Linked DNA regions of Hymenobacter swuensis DY53. The protein of the gene in region 2 interacts with the protein of the main gene of each other region in a pairwise test. Links are inferred from orthologs where the notes say so. Each region holds a gene or a part of one and is shown on either strand. Other genes may lie near its edges.

Region 1 (7,228 bases), 390 kb from region 2 along the record:
GAGCGTGCTGGTCAGCAGTTCATCATCCCGTTGCTTGGGATATTTACTGAAGGCCACGTCGCCCACATTCACCCCGATGATGACATCGGGCTTGAACTCCTCGCGCATCACGCCGGTAGGAAAGTTATCCACCACAGCCCCGTCGAACAGGTAGCGGCCGTCGGGCTGTCGGATGGGCCGGAAGGCCAGCGGAAAGGCCATCGAGTTGCGCACGGCATCGGAGAGGGAGCCGCTACGCTGCACCACTTTCTCGCGGGTAAACACCTCCGAGGCCACGGCCCGATACGGTACCAGCAGCTTGTTGAAATCGTAGCCCGAAATGGCACCGGCCGGGGCCAGCATGGTGGCCAACACGTAGTTCAGGGTCACGTCGTCCACCAGTTTGGGTGTCACGCGCACCTTCAGGGTCGAGTCGAGGGCCAGGCGCAGGTGCAGGGCGGCGGGGCTGGGGTCAGTGTCATAGTAGTTGAACACCTTGCCTTCCAAAGGCCGGCCCGAAACCCAGGTCTGGAAAGCCGGGGCCATGATAATTTCCTCGATTTCGCGGGGTGAGTAGCCAGCTGCGTACATGCCGCCCACAATGGCGCCCATACTGGTACCCACGATGTAGTCGATGGGAATCCGGTTTTTCTCCAGCACTTTCAGCACGCCTACGTGGGCGAGGCCTTTGGCCCCGCCACCACTTAGTACCAGGCCTACACGCTGGGCCTGCAGAGAATGAAAACTCAGCAGCCACAGCAAAAGCAGTGGCAGGATACGGTAGGTTTTTCGCATATAGCAAGCAGGTAGAAACAGGGAAAGCCCACGAGACGGGGCGCGTTTCCTACGCATATAGCGGGCGGGAGTTGCCGCCGTTTCGACCTATCTGCATCCTTACCCAGCTAACGGGGCTGCGAGCCCGGCCGGCAATGTAAGCACGACAGTAAAATTTCGGTTTTGCTGCTGAACTTGTAAGGTGGCTCCGTGTAACTCCGCAATGCGTCCGCTGAGCTACAACCCCAGCCTGGCCCGAATTCACCACTTCTTGAAAATTACGTACACCGCCGCTACCAGCAGCGCGAAGCCGGCCAGGTGGTTCCAGCCCAGCTTATCGGTTTTGAACACATACACGGCGCAGATGGTGAACACCGTGAGCGAAATAACTTCCTGAATCACCTTGAGCTGAAACAGGTTGAACGGTCCGCCATTTTCCTCGAACCCGATGCGGTTGGCCGGCACTTGAAACACGTACTCGAAAAAAGCCAGCCCCCAGCTAATCAGAATCACGCCCACCAGTCCCAGCCCATGCAGCCAGCTGATTTTCTTGAACTGCAGATGCCCGTACCAGGCAAACGTCATGAACAGGTTGGAAATGGTGAGCAGCAGAACGGTGTACAGGCTTTTCATGAGGGGAGGTTAAAGTCAAAAATAAAAGCACGCAGTTTGGCTTCATGGTGAAAGCCTGCAGCTCGGATAAGCGGTTTCCATACGCAGCCTGGGCGCTTCAGATACATCGGCCATCAGGTTTCTGCTATAGCAGCGGGGCTTGCTCTTCCGCCTTAAGTCAGGCGTTTGCGTTTGACTTTTTCTCTTTGACTTTATTCATCGTGGCCGGCCACTGTCTTCACAGGAGCCTGGTCCAGCTGTTTGGCTTCGAGGGCGAGGCGTTGCTGCTCCTTTTCGGAGGGCGTACGGGGTAGCCGGTCGAGGTCGGGTTGACCGGCATCTACCCAGGCTGTGTACCAGAACGCGCCCACCAGCCGTAGCGCCAAGCGCATCTGCCGCTCCACTTGCCCGCTCAGACGCTGGTGGTACTCGCGGGCGAAGTCGCGGGAGTAGGTGCGCACCGTGAGGTTGCCGCGCTGCTCGAAACTATGCTTGCGGTCCTCAGGCGTTTTTCGGCTCAGCTCCCGCTCAAACCGCAATACCGAATCGACGGCGGCGTTGGAGCGGGCCACGGCTCCCCAAATAGTGTCCGTCGGTTTATCCAAGTAAGGCGCGGGGCCAGTGAAGAAGTCGTAGCCGTTGCTGAGCAGCTCGGGCAGGCGGCTTTCCCAGAGGCCGTGAATGCCGCGCTGGCCCGTAAGCTGGCCGTTGTAGTTGTGGGTAGTGTGCAGCGGCACGCAGGCATCGGCCACGTAATGGCCCATATCGGCCGAGAGGTGCAGAATCCGGTCGGCATCGTGGGCCTGGAAGGCGGCCGTGAGTTGGCCCTTCATGCGCGCCACCTGCCAGGGCACAATGCCGTGGCGGAGCAACGAATCTTCCCCCAGCAACGCCACCGCATCGGCATAGGAGTGGGGCAGCCGGGTCAGGGCTGAGTCGCCGTACACGTCCACATCTAGGAAGTGGCGTGGGGCCTCGCCGGGTACCACCGAGCGACGCGAATCGGGGCGGGTGGCGTTGTCGGTGAGGTAGTCGATGTGGGCCTTATAGAAGCCAATCATTTCGGGCGGCAGCGTGTACACCGCCAGCCGGTTAATCAGCCGATGCCCGAAAAACCCCCAGGCTTGCGCCGTGGAAGCCATAACCAGAAAACCCAGGGTAGCAATACAATAGCGGTAGATAGCTGTCATACGGCATAAGATAGAGGAAGACTTATTGCCAGGCAAGCACCTGAAAATCGGTTAGTAGCCGGCAGGGCTGGTTCTCCGCATCCAGGCCCACATATGTAGCGTATGATCCGTCCCCGAAGCCGGTGGAAAATGCCGCAAGGGTATCGTGGGAAGTGGCGTACAGAAAGCCGGGAACAGGTACAGCACTATCAAGATGAAAGCAGGTAATCATCAGGTTTTTGGCGGCGGCTTCATCCGCCATAAAGTGGCTGAACCGGTTCACATCGGCGGCATCCAGAAACAGCGCCATGCCACCGTCCACCAAATAGCCATAATATTCCGGCCCTCGGACAGGCAATGGTGACTGTCCCGGCAACACTGCCAACTCCCAGCGGGCTAAGGGCTTAGCCGAAAACAGAACGTGGGCAAATGCTACCCGTTCGTCGCTTGTGAACCGGGCTATTGCCAGCTCTACCGGAAACCGGCCGCGCAGAAACTGCGTGGTGAAACATGGGGTCTGTGCAGATAGCGTGATGGGGTCTGTAGCTACCAGTTGGCCTGATGAAACGGGTAGATTCCCCAGCAACTGCTGGCGCAGGATGATGGTACTGCTATGCTGCTGGACTTGTTTGCCTGGAAAGAAAGCTGACTCAAACACTGCCGGCTCCGCCTTCACTTCATATGGCAAACGGCTTACCGTAGCTCGACCTGGTGAGAGGACAGTCCCTTCTGTTGACTTTCGGCAACCCACAAGTAGAAAACACAGGGTAAAAATCCAGTAGCAGTATCGGTAACTCATCAAGCTTAAAATAGGGGAAGTCACAGCAAAAAGTCAACGCCCCACCGGTCATCCTTCGCAGGCGGACGCCATATGAAGGATGACCGGTGGAACGTTGACTTTTTACTTTTCTCTGCTGGACTCCTACTCTTACCGTCGGCCCTGGCCCGCGAAGCGCATCCGGTAATCGGCATTCACGTCGCCCTTGCTGATGCGGGCCAGCTTACCCTTCAGCAACTGCTTCTTCAGGCCCGATACGTAGTCGGTGAACAGCACGCCTTCCAAGTGGTCGTACTCGTGCTGAATCACGCGGGCGGTCATGCCGGTGAAGGTTTCCTCGTGCGGCTGCCGGTTTTCGTCCTCGTAGCGCAGCACGATGGTGGCATGGCGCACTACTTTTTCCCGTACGCCCGGAATGCTCAGGCAGCCTTCTTCAAACGCCCATTCCTCGCCGGTTTCGCTGACCATCACGGGGTTGATGAAGGCGCGCTTCACCGGGCCAGCCGTGGGCTCCTCCACGATGGGGTTCCCTTCTTCATCCTCATCCATCATCGGGGTCGAATCGATAACGAACAGGCGGATACTTTTGCCTACCTGCGGCGCGGCCAGGCCCACACCGCTGGCGTGGTACATGGTGTCGTACATGTCGGCAATGATCTGCTTCAGCTCCGTGGCAGAGTAATCGGCAGCCAGGGATTTGGCGGGTGTTTTGAGAACCGGGTCGCCGAAGGCAACAATGGGGTAAATCATCGGGATTCGAGGTAGGATTGCAGAATGATGGTGGCGGCCACCTTGTCTACGGTTGCTTTGTCGCGGCGGTCTTTCTTGCCCAGGCCCCCGGCCAGCATGGCGGCGTGGGCCATGCGGGAGGTGAACCGCTCGTCAATTTCGTGCACGGGCACGCCCGGGAATTCCTTACGCAGCCGCCGTACCACACCCACTACGGCGCTGGTCGAGTCGGTGGCCTCATTCTGGAGGTTTTTGGGCATGCCAATCACCAGGGCATCCAGCGGGTCGCGTTGGTGGTAGGCCTTGAGGTAAGTCAGTAAATCCTGACTGTGAATGGTTTCGAGCGGGGTGGCGATGAGTTGAAGCGGGTCCGTCACGGCCAGCCCCACGCGCTTGTGGCCGTAATCGATGGCAAGAATTCGGCCCATCGCAAAAAGAACTAAGTAGAAAGCCAAGCGGCGGCCAATCAGCCGGTTAGCCGGAGCCGCGCCCCAAAGATACGACACCCGCCCCGAAAGGTGTTATCCACCAGCCGGCCACCGCAATCTGGCAACGGGGTGGTTACCGTAGTTTACCGGCGAAACCGGCCCGTTGGGCGAGATGGCCACGCCTTTCTAAAATGATAAAATAATATTTGCAGTACGCTCAGTATCAAGCCCTTTTATTGCCAGTTAAAACCGCTGCTACTGGATGATAATTGACTTGGATGAATATTAAATTGTACTGTTATCGGAAAATGCCTATACCTCTATGCCTGACATGGCTTTCTTGGAAAAGTTTCAATAGTTTTGAAGACCTGTCCGTAGTGTGGATTTCTGATTATCGACTGAACAACTACTCTCTCAACGCTTTATGACCACCGAGCCGAACGACTCGCCGCTTCCCGCGTCGGAGCCGACCCCGCGTAATTCCCGGTGGCAGGTGCGTCAGCCGTGGCTGTTGGGCCTTATGCTGGCCTGCGGTATCCTGTTGGGAGCAAATCCGTTCCGGCCTTCTGATCAGAACCCCGACCTCACGGCCCGCGGCTACTTAAAGTTCAAAGAAATCCTCAGCTACGTGGACCGCGACTACGTGGACTCGGTAAACGCCGAGGAGCTGTCGGATTACGCCATCAGCCGCATGCTGGAGCGCCTCGATCCGCACTCGGTATTCATTCCGGCCAAGCAGCAGCAGCAGGCCTCCTCCTTTCTGCAAAGCGACTACGACGGCATCGGGGTTGAATTCAATCTGTTCCGCGACACTGTTACGGTGGTGGCGCCGCTTAGCGAAGGTCCCGCCGAGCAGGCCGGCCTGCAGCCCGGCGACCGGATCTTGGCCGTGAACGGGCAGCGGGTATCGGGCGTGCACCTAACCACCGAGCAGATGTTCGGGAAGCTGCGCGGCCCGCGTGGCACCAGCGTCACCCTCCAGATTACCCGCCGCGGCCTAGCCCGCCCCTTGAGCGTGCAGGTAACGCGCAACCGCATTTCCAACGCCTCAGTGGACGTGGCCTATATGGTAGACAACCAGACCGGCTACATCAAGGTGAGCCGCTTTGCCAGCGGCACCTATGACGAGTTCAAATCGGCTCTGGGTGATTTGCGCCGCCAGGGCCTTACGCGCCTCGTGCTGGATTTGCGCGGCAACCCCGGCGGCTACCTTGACCGCGCCACCAAAATGGCCGATGAGTTTATTGGGGGCACCAAGAAGATTGTGTACACCGACGGCAAGGGCGACCAATACGACACCCAGACGTTTTCGCGGGTAGCCGGCGAGTTTGAGGAAGGCTCTTTGGTGGTGCTGGTGGATGAAGGTAGTGCCTCGGCCGCCGAAGTGCTGGCCGGTGCCCTGCAGGACCACGACCGGGCCGTGCTGGTGGGCCGGCGCACCTTCGGCAAGGGCTTAGTACAGCAGCCCATTGCCCTCAACGACGGCTCGGAGCTGCGCCTGACCATTGCCCGCTACTACACGCCCTCGGGCCGCAGCATCCAGAAATCCTACCGCGGCGGGTTGGGCGAGTACGAGAAGGACCTGCAGAACCGCCTGCGCCACGGCGAGCTGTTCCACGCTGACAGCATCCATTTTGCTGATTCATTGAAGTACCGCACGGCCCACGGCCGCACCGTGTACGGCGGCGGCGGCATCATGCCCGACCTGTTCGTGCCCCGCGACACCTCGGCGTACTCGGCCTACTATACCCGCCTGCAAAGCCAGAACCTGGTGCGCGAATTTGCCCTCACGTACTACCAGGAGCACAAAGATGAGCTGGAAGCTTTGCGCTTCGAGCAGTTCAGAGAAACGTTCAAAATAGGAGATGCCCAGCTGCAGCAGCTGGCCGCCCGCGCCGCCCAGAACGGCGTACCGGCCGATGCGGCGGGTCTGCGCCGCAGCACGCCGCTGCTGCGCACCCAGCTCAAGGCCCTCATTGCCCGCAGCGCCTACGGCAAGTCGGCCTATTTCCAGGTGCTGAACCAGGATGACGCCGAGATGCAGCAGGCCCTGAAAGCCGTACAGGAGCCCAATAACCCCGTGATGCTGGGGCTGCTGGAGAAGTAGACTCACTGAGCTTTCGGTAATAAACCGGCCTCTCGGCATACCACCGAGGGGCCGGTTTATGTCAAGTAAAGACTAACAAGCGTTGTAGCGAGGGGCCTGATGTATTGTTCTGATCGAGTTTATGTGGAAAATGGTGCGACTTATGTTAGCTACTTTGCTGTTGGCAGCAACGGATGGTTTCGCGCAGATACGCAGTGAGCGGGTAATACCGATTGAGCAAGGACGGACTCATCTTTTACAAACCGCTGACCGAGCACCCATTGTGCTGGAAGGGCGGGTGGTGGCACGGCGTGGGCTCTGGGATGCTCGACATGAAATGATTATGACCGCCAATAAGATAGAAGTATATACTCTATTTAAAGGGCAGCCCGTATTCAGCCAAAGAAAATATGTAGAAATCTTGACGGTGGGAGGCACCGTTGGCGACGAGGGAATGGGGGTATTTGATGGAAATGAGGTACGTCTGCCGTTAAATGCCATTGGGCTGTTTTTTCTCGCTCCCTACGCTCCTGATAATGGTTTCCGTCCTGTAGTAAAGGGAAGTTCGTACCTACAGGTGATGGTGGGTGAAGGTAGCTTCTGGCGTTACGATGGTTCACCCTGGACCGGGGCTGATAATGCAGCTCATATTCCCGAAAAAGGCATTTGCCCT
Region 2 (7,106 bases):
CGGTAGAGGATGGCTGCCTGCCCGGCGGCTTCGGCGCGGCGGTGCTGGAATTCCTGGCCGACCACGGCTACTCACTGCCCGTGAAGCGCCTCGGCATTCCGGACCGCATTGTGGAGCACGGCACCCAAGATGAACTCTACAAAGAGTGCGGCTTCGACGCCACCGGCATTGCCGCCGCCCTGCGCGAGATGAGCGGAAAGGTAGCTGCTACATCATTCGTGGAAACGGTGCTGCTGTAGGCAGATTGAAGCAAATACAGAAAGCCCCGCCGGACAAACCCGGCGGGGCTTTTTCGTGGCCTGAGCCCGGCAAACAGATGGATAAAAGCGTAACAGAAAAATAAATATATGTACATACATCATTTATGAAAGAAGTATGTACATTTGTCCTGATGACGGCGGCCGGATTCCGGGGTCGGACTCGTTTCTTATTTCACCTCATCCTTCAAGCGCGTACTAATATGGCAGCTACCAAGTGGGTTCTGGACCCGATGCACTCCGAAGTACAGTTCAAGATCAAGCATCTCGTTATTTCGACGGTAACCGGCGCGTTCAAGAAGTTCGATGGCTCGGCCGAAACCGAGGGCGACTCGTTCGACAACGCCCAGGTACGCATGAGCCTCGATGTGGACAGCATCGACACGAACCAGGAGCAGCGCGACCAGCACCTGAAGGCCGACGACTTCTTTGCCGTTGCTACATACCCCAACATTACCTTCGAATCGACCGGCCTGACCAAATCCGGCTCCGACTATAAGCTCACCGGCAACCTCACCATTAAGGACGTAACCAAGCCAGTTACGCTGGATGTGGAGTACGGCGGTACGGCTACCGATTTCTACGGCAACACCAAGGCCGGCTTTGAAGTGAGCGGCAAAATCAACCGCAAAGACTTCGGCCTGACCTGGGAAGGCATCACCGAGGCCGGCTCCATCGTGGTGGGCGAAGACGTGAAGCTGCTGGCCAGCGTGCAGTTCGCCAAGCAAGCCGAGTAACCCCCGTACCTCGCGCGTCGGGCCGCACACCTGGGGCCCGTTCAATCGAGCCGCCCGCCGCGACGGGGTTTCTTGCGCAACGCCCGTTTCCCGCTCAGGAAACGGGCGTTTTGCGTGTATAGGCCGTAGCGGGCAGCGCCGTTTCGCACCGCCGCTTAATAACTGACAGAATGCGCCGCTGAATTTCCGACATTACCCAGTCGGTCCAGAGGCCGGCGTAGGGGTTGAGACGGGTGCTGAGGCGTTGCTGGCTGTAGAGAATCAAGCGGGTGCGGCCGGGGCCTGCCGGTTGCAGTTCGTAAGTACCGCGTAGCACATCAAAAAACCGGCCGCCTACGGTTACGTGCTCGTCAAAGGTGGTGGGTGGAATAGTGGCCGTGTTGGGTACTATGCTGAACGAGAGGCGCCGCCGGGGCTCCCACAGGTCCACCGTTTCAATGAACTCCACGCCCCGTTCAAAAGTGGCCCGGCGCACGCCGCCCACACCTTCGTGGCTGAGCGTCGCTTCCACTGGCCTCGGAAACCCGATGTCGTCCACTAGACTGGCCCCTAAATCGTGGGCCTGAATGGCCGGCACCCGAATAATATGCTGCCATACCACGGCCGCCGGTGCCTGAATGAGTACCGTGTTTTCGACGCGGCGGCTATCCGTGGGCGTGTTTAGCTGGGCTTCCAGCGGGGCCAGCACAAACGGCAGCAGCGCAAAGGCGGCCACCACGTAAGTGCGGTTGTTGTCGGATTTGTTGCGAGTGATGATATCGTACGCATATGCCCCAATCCACGAGGTCAGTAAGAAGAGTGGAGAAATGATGAGCACGCAGATCATACCTTCCAGGTGAAAGAGCAGGGCCGTGAACAAAAACAGCATGACCGTTACGACTGGTCCCAGCACCGTGCGCCACAGTTTAGAGGTGCTGGGCGGCGTAAAATGGGCCGTAACAGCTCCCAGAGCCATGGGTACCAGCAACAGAAAGCAGAGCATGAGTAGACCACCGGCATCATTCAGCAGGTTGCTGGCGAATACGAACCGGCCCAGCAGGGCCAGGGTGAGGCCGGCTCCGGCCGCAATGGCATAATGGCGATACTGACGCTTAACGGGGAACATAGCAGGGGAGAGCAGCAGGGAAAATCAACCTCTACAAATGTGCGTACTTGTGGGCATCATTCCATCTGCCTGTCTGCTTCGTAAGGCGGTAATTGCTGTATATGACCATCACCCAACCCACCATCCTGTTCCTCCACGGCTTTGCCGAGTCCCGCGAAGTGTGGACGGAGTTCACCCGCGAGTTTCCCGCCGAGTACCGGCTGCTGACGATCAATTTGCCCGGCCACGGCACCAACGTACACGATATTCGGGACTATTCCATGGAAGCACAGGCCCGTTACGTGGCCGAGCAGCTGCGGCAGAAAAATGTGGAAAACGCCTTATTGGTGTGCCACAGCATGGGCGGCTACGTGGCCCTGGCCTTCGCCGAGCGGTACCCGGAAATGGTAGCTGGCCTCGTGCTTTTCCACAGCACCGCCCTGCCTGATACAGCCGAGAAAAAGGCCAACCGAGACAAAAACATGGACTTTGTGCGCCGTCACGGCGTCGATAAGTTCATGGAGTCGTTTATCCGGCCGCTGTTTGCGCCGGCCAACCGGGAGTGTATGCTGGAGCAGCGGGAGTTTCTGGAAGATATTGGCCGCGCCACTCCTGAAGCTACCGTGCTGGGCGCGCTGGAAGCCATGAAAAACCGTCCCGACCGCACCAGAATCCTCAAGGAGGCCCGCTTCCCGGTGCTGTTCATTGCCGGCAAAGACGACGTAGCCGTGCCCACCGAAAGCCTGCTGCCTCAGCTGGCGCTGCCGGTCCAAAGCCACGCCCTGCTCCTGAGCGACGTCGGCCACTTGGGCTACTTCGAGGAGCCTGAGCTAACGCGCCGCGCCGTGGTGGATTTTGCGGGGGTGGTATTTGCGTAAGTTGTGTACAACGTGAAAAAAGCAAAGCCCCGTCGGTAATATCGGCGGGGCTTTGCTTTTGGGAAATAAGCACACTACTACTCCAGCAGCCCCATCTTCAGCATGGCCTCGGCAATCTGTACAGCGTTGGTGGCGGCACCTTTCCGCAGGTTGTCGGCTACCACCCACATATTGAGGGTGCGCGGCTGGGTTTCGTCGCGGCGGAGACGGCCGACGAGTACGGCATCCTTGCCGTGAGCGTCTTTGGGCATGGGGTACACGTTGTTTTTCACGTCGTCTACCAACTCCACGCCTTCGGTCCGGCGCAGGATTTCGCGTACCTCATCAAGGTCAAATTCTTCGGCAAACTCCACGTTTACGGCTTCGGAGTGGCCGCCCATTACAGGGATACGCACGGTGGTGGCCGTCACCCGAATCTGGTCGTCGCCGAAGATTTTCTTCGTTTCATTTACCATCTTCATTTCCTCCTTGGTATAGCCATTGTCCTCGAACACATCAATGTGGGGCAGCACGTTCAAGTCGATGCGGTGGGGGTAGGCGGGGTTGGTGGGCTCCTGGCCGGCGCGCTCTTCCAGCAGCTGGTCCACGGCTTTTTTGCCGGTGCCGGTTACGCTCTGATAGGTGCTTACCACAATGCGCTGCACTTTGAATTTTCGGTGCAGTTCATTGAGGGCCACTACCATCTGAATGGTAGAGCAGTTGGGGTTGGCAATGATTTTATCGGTGGCGGTCAGCTCCCGGGCATTGATTTCAGGCACCACCAGCTTTTTGGTGGGGTCCATGCGCCAGGCCGATGAGTTATCGATTACCACGGTGCCTACGGCGGCGAAGCGCGGGGCCTCCTCTTTGGAAATGGAGCCGCCAGCCGAGAAAATGGCCACGGCCGGGCGCGCCGCAATAGCATCGTCCATGCTCACTACCTTGTATTTCTGGCCCTGGAATTCGATTTCCTGGCCCACCGACCGGGCGGAGGCTACGGGCAGCAGTTCCGTGACCGGGAAGTTGCGCTCGGCCAGCACTTTCAGCATCTCGGTGCCTACCAGCCCGGTGGCACCTACTACGGCTACTTTCATGAAGCTACGGGTTTGAAGAAGGCGTAAATGTACGGTGGCGCGGGCATTGATTTCTGGGTATATTTCCCGCAGTGACTGGCCTTGGGCCGCCACTCGAAACACTTTATTCTTATTCGATGTGAAAAAACTACTGCTGCTTCTGTTGCTGCTGGGTACTTTATCCGCCACAGCCCAGCTCAACGATACCTTCGCCGATGGTAACTTCACCCAGAACCCCGCCTGGACTGGCGACGCGGCCGCGTTTCAGGTAAACGCAGCCCTGCAGCTGCAAACCAACGGCGCGGCCACCACCGGCACCGAGCTGCAGCTGATCACGCCCTGTGCCGCCGCCACGGGCACTACTTGGGAGTTCTGGGCCAACCTGAAACTGGCTACCAGCAGCGGCAACTACGCCGACGTATGGCTGATGGCCGACCAGCCCGACTTGAAAGCCAGCGGTACAAAAGGTTACTTCGTGCGCCTCGGCGGTACCCCCGACGAGGTGGCCCTGTTCCGCAAGGATGCCACCGGCAGCCCGGTGTACGTGGTGAACGGGCAGGATGCTACGCTCAGCTCCACGAACAACAACCTGGTACGGGTGCGCGTGACGCGCTCCGTACAGAACGTGTGGACGCTGGAGCGGGATTTGACCGGCAACGCTACCTACGTGAGCGAAGGCAGTGCAACGGATGCCACGCACCAGCGCAGCGGGTATGTTGGGGTGTATGCTACATACTCGGCGGCTAATAATAGGGCCTTCTACTTCGATGATTTCAGGGTGACGGACGCCACCGCGCCGCTGCTGATGCAGGCCGTGGCAACGGCTCCGCGTCAGCTCACCCTCACGTTCAACGAAGCCGTAGCCGCCACGCAGTCGGCCGCCAGTTACCGGCTGAGTACCGGCAACCCCGCCGTAACTGCTGCCGCACGAGACGCGGCCGATTTTACGCTGGTGCACCTGACGCTGGCTGCCGATTTGCCGTTGGGCAGCCTGACGGTGGAGGTTCGTAACGTAACCGATGCATTTGGTAATGTAGCAGCCGGGACGCTCACGGCTACGCTGCAGAACAACGGGTTTGCGGTGCCGCCGGGACTGAACCAACTGCTCATCACCGAAATCATGGCTGATGAGACGCCGGTAATGGGGCTGCCGACCTCGGAGTTCGTAGAGATTCATAATCCCTCTGCTACGGCGGTAATAGATTTGGGTGGGGTACGGCTGCTGAAACCAGGCAATACTGGCAATCCGGCTGTGTTTCCGAGCGGAGCGGTGCTGCTGCCGGGCGAGTATGCGGTAGTGTGTGGCAGCACGCGCACGGCACAATTTGCGGCTTTCGGAAAGGTGTTTGGGTTGACCAACTTCCCCAGCCTCAGCAATGCCGCCGACCAACTGGTGCTGCGTGGCAAAGATGGTCGGGTGCTGTTCGAAGTGAGCTACGCCGATACCTGGTACAAGGATAACCGCAAAAAGGAAGGTGGCTGGACGCTGGAAATGCTGGACACCGCCAACCCCTGCGCCGGTATTGAAAACTGGACGGCCAGCACGGATGCCAGCGGCGGGACTCCCGACCGCAGCAACTCGGTGCGCGCCACTAACCCCGACCGCACGGCTCCGGCGCTGCTCCGGGCGCTAGCGCTGAATGCTACTACCGTGCGGTTGTATTTTGGCGAAAAGCTGGATAGTGTGGCCGTCGCCAACGCGGCCCTATATACCCTGGCGCCGGCCGCTACTATCCTGCGGGCCGTGCCCGTTGGACCCGATTTTCGGTTGGTTGACCTGACGCTGGCCGCGCCGTTAGTGCAGAACCAGCCGTTTACCCTCACAGCCCAGCGCGCCCTCGACTGTGTGGGCAACGCCAGTGGCCCGGCCACCTCGGCTACTTTCGCGCTGCCCGCCCCTGTTGCCGTCGGCGACGTGGTTATCAACGAAATCCTGTTCAATCCCCGGATGGGTGGCGTGGATTTCGTGGAAATACTAAACCGTTCGGGCAAGTTTTTGGATGTGCAGGGCTGGCAGCTGGGAAATGAGAAGCCGGACAGTAGCGTGGATACCGAGCCGGTAAGCAGCGGCCCGGTGCTGCTGCCACCCGGTGGCCTGCTGGCCCTCACCACTCGCCCCGATATTGTGCAGCAGCAGTACCCTACCAGCACTGAGTCCGCCCACCTACTGCAACTGCCGGCCCTGCCTACTTTCCCCGATGATGCCGGAAGCGTGGTGCTGTTTGATGCCCAGGGCCGCCGACTGGACCGCTTCGTCTACTCTGATAAGCAGCACCTGAAACTGCTAGATAACGTGGAGGGTGTGTCGTTGGAGCGGATTCGGGCCACCGGGCCGAGTGAGGCCGGCAACTTCCACTCGGCGGCGAGCAGTGTGGGGTACGCCACGCCCGGCCGCCCTAACTCCCAGCAGCAACCCGATGTGACGGGCACCGGCGTACTCATGCTGGAACCGGAAATCTTCACCCCCGACGACGACGGCCAGCAGGACTTCACGACGCTTGATTACCAGCTCGACGGTCCCGGCTACGCCGGTTCCGTGACGATCTATGACGCCCAGGGCCGCCTCGCCCGGCGGCTGGTACGCAACGAAACGTTGGCTGCCAAAGGCTTCTGGCAATGGGACGGACTCACTGACCGAGGCCAGAAAGCCAGTGTGGGCTACTACGTGCTGCACATCGAACTGTTCCGGCCCAGCAGCGGCCAAAAGCGGGAGTACCGCAAAACAGTGGTAGTAGGAGCGCGGCAATAAAAAGCTGTCATTGCTTCGCTTCGATCGCAATGACAAGCGCGTAGCAGCCTTGGTTAAACCCACCCGTCGTTTCTGCGTCCAAGTAGCATGATGACGACGCAACAGCAATTGCAGCACCTGTACTGGCGGGCGGGTTTCGGGCCGCGGCCCGAGGACGTGGCCGCCGGCCTTCCGCCCCGCAAGGCGTTGCGGCAGCTGCTCCAGGCTTCGGCCCGGGTGGAGCTGCTGGATAGCCCGCAGATGCGCTACACCGAGCCGCTGGCCCAGTTCCGGCCCGTAACGCCGGGCAATGGTACGCCCCAGAACAGCATGGTCACTACGCCCGACCAGACGATGAGCGCCGGCGGCA

Evidence for each region. Proteins that work in one complex are often made in the same cells at the same time.
Region 1: the proteins of HSW_RS19275 (region 2) and def interact in binary tests that used the Escherichia coli proteins (3 or more experiments, as listed by UniProt). The link is inferred for Hymenobacter swuensis DY53 from one-to-one orthologs.

The regions. Positions count from the first base shown.
Region 1 is NZ_CP007145.1:4,546,127-4,553,354, reverse strand. The notes cover bases 2,263-5,154. They hold def (peptide deformylase), read right to left. Parts: upstream 4,063-5,154; coding sequence 3,463-4,062; downstream 2,263-3,462. Other genes in these bases: HSW_RS20835 (S41 family peptidase), read left to right, coding at 4,894-5,154; ruvX (Holliday junction resolvase RuvX), read right to left, coding at 4,059-4,469; HSW_RS20850 (DUF4241 domain-containing protein), read right to left, coding at 2,578-3,333; HSW_RS20855 (zinc dependent phospholipase C family protein), read right to left, coding at 2,263-2,555. Outside these bases: HSW_RS20865 (patatin-like phospholipase family protein), read right to left, coding at 1-774; HSW_RS20860 (DMT family protein), read right to left, coding at 1,015-1,386; more of HSW_RS20855, read right to left, coding at 1,578-2,262; more of HSW_RS20835, read left to right, coding at 5,155-6,576; HSW_RS20830 (hypothetical protein), read left to right, coding at 6,719-7,228. UniProt on the Escherichia coli protein: Removes the formyl group from the N-terminal Met of newly synthesized proteins. Requires at least a dipeptide for an efficient rate of reaction. N-terminal L-methionine is a prerequisite for activity but the enzyme has broad specificity at other positions.
Region 2 is NZ_CP007145.1:4,155,033-4,162,138, reverse strand. Bases 2,032-4,801 are described here. They hold HSW_RS19275 (aspartate-semialdehyde dehydrogenase), read right to left. Parts: upstream 4,030-4,801; coding sequence 3,034-4,029; downstream 2,032-3,033. Other genes in these bases: HSW_RS19270 (lamin tail domain-containing protein), read left to right, coding at 4,148-4,801; HSW_RS19280 (alpha/beta fold hydrolase), read left to right, coding at 2,201-2,956; HSW_RS19285 (SRPBCC family protein), read right to left, coding at 2,032-2,099. Also shown: dxs (1-deoxy-D-xylulose-5-phosphate synthase), read left to right, coding at 1-239; HSW_RS19290 (YceI family protein), read left to right, coding at 461-994; more of HSW_RS19285, read right to left, coding at 1,089-2,031; more of HSW_RS19270, read left to right, coding at 4,802-6,757; HSW_RS19265 (DUF1800 domain-containing protein), read left to right, coding at 6,845-7,106.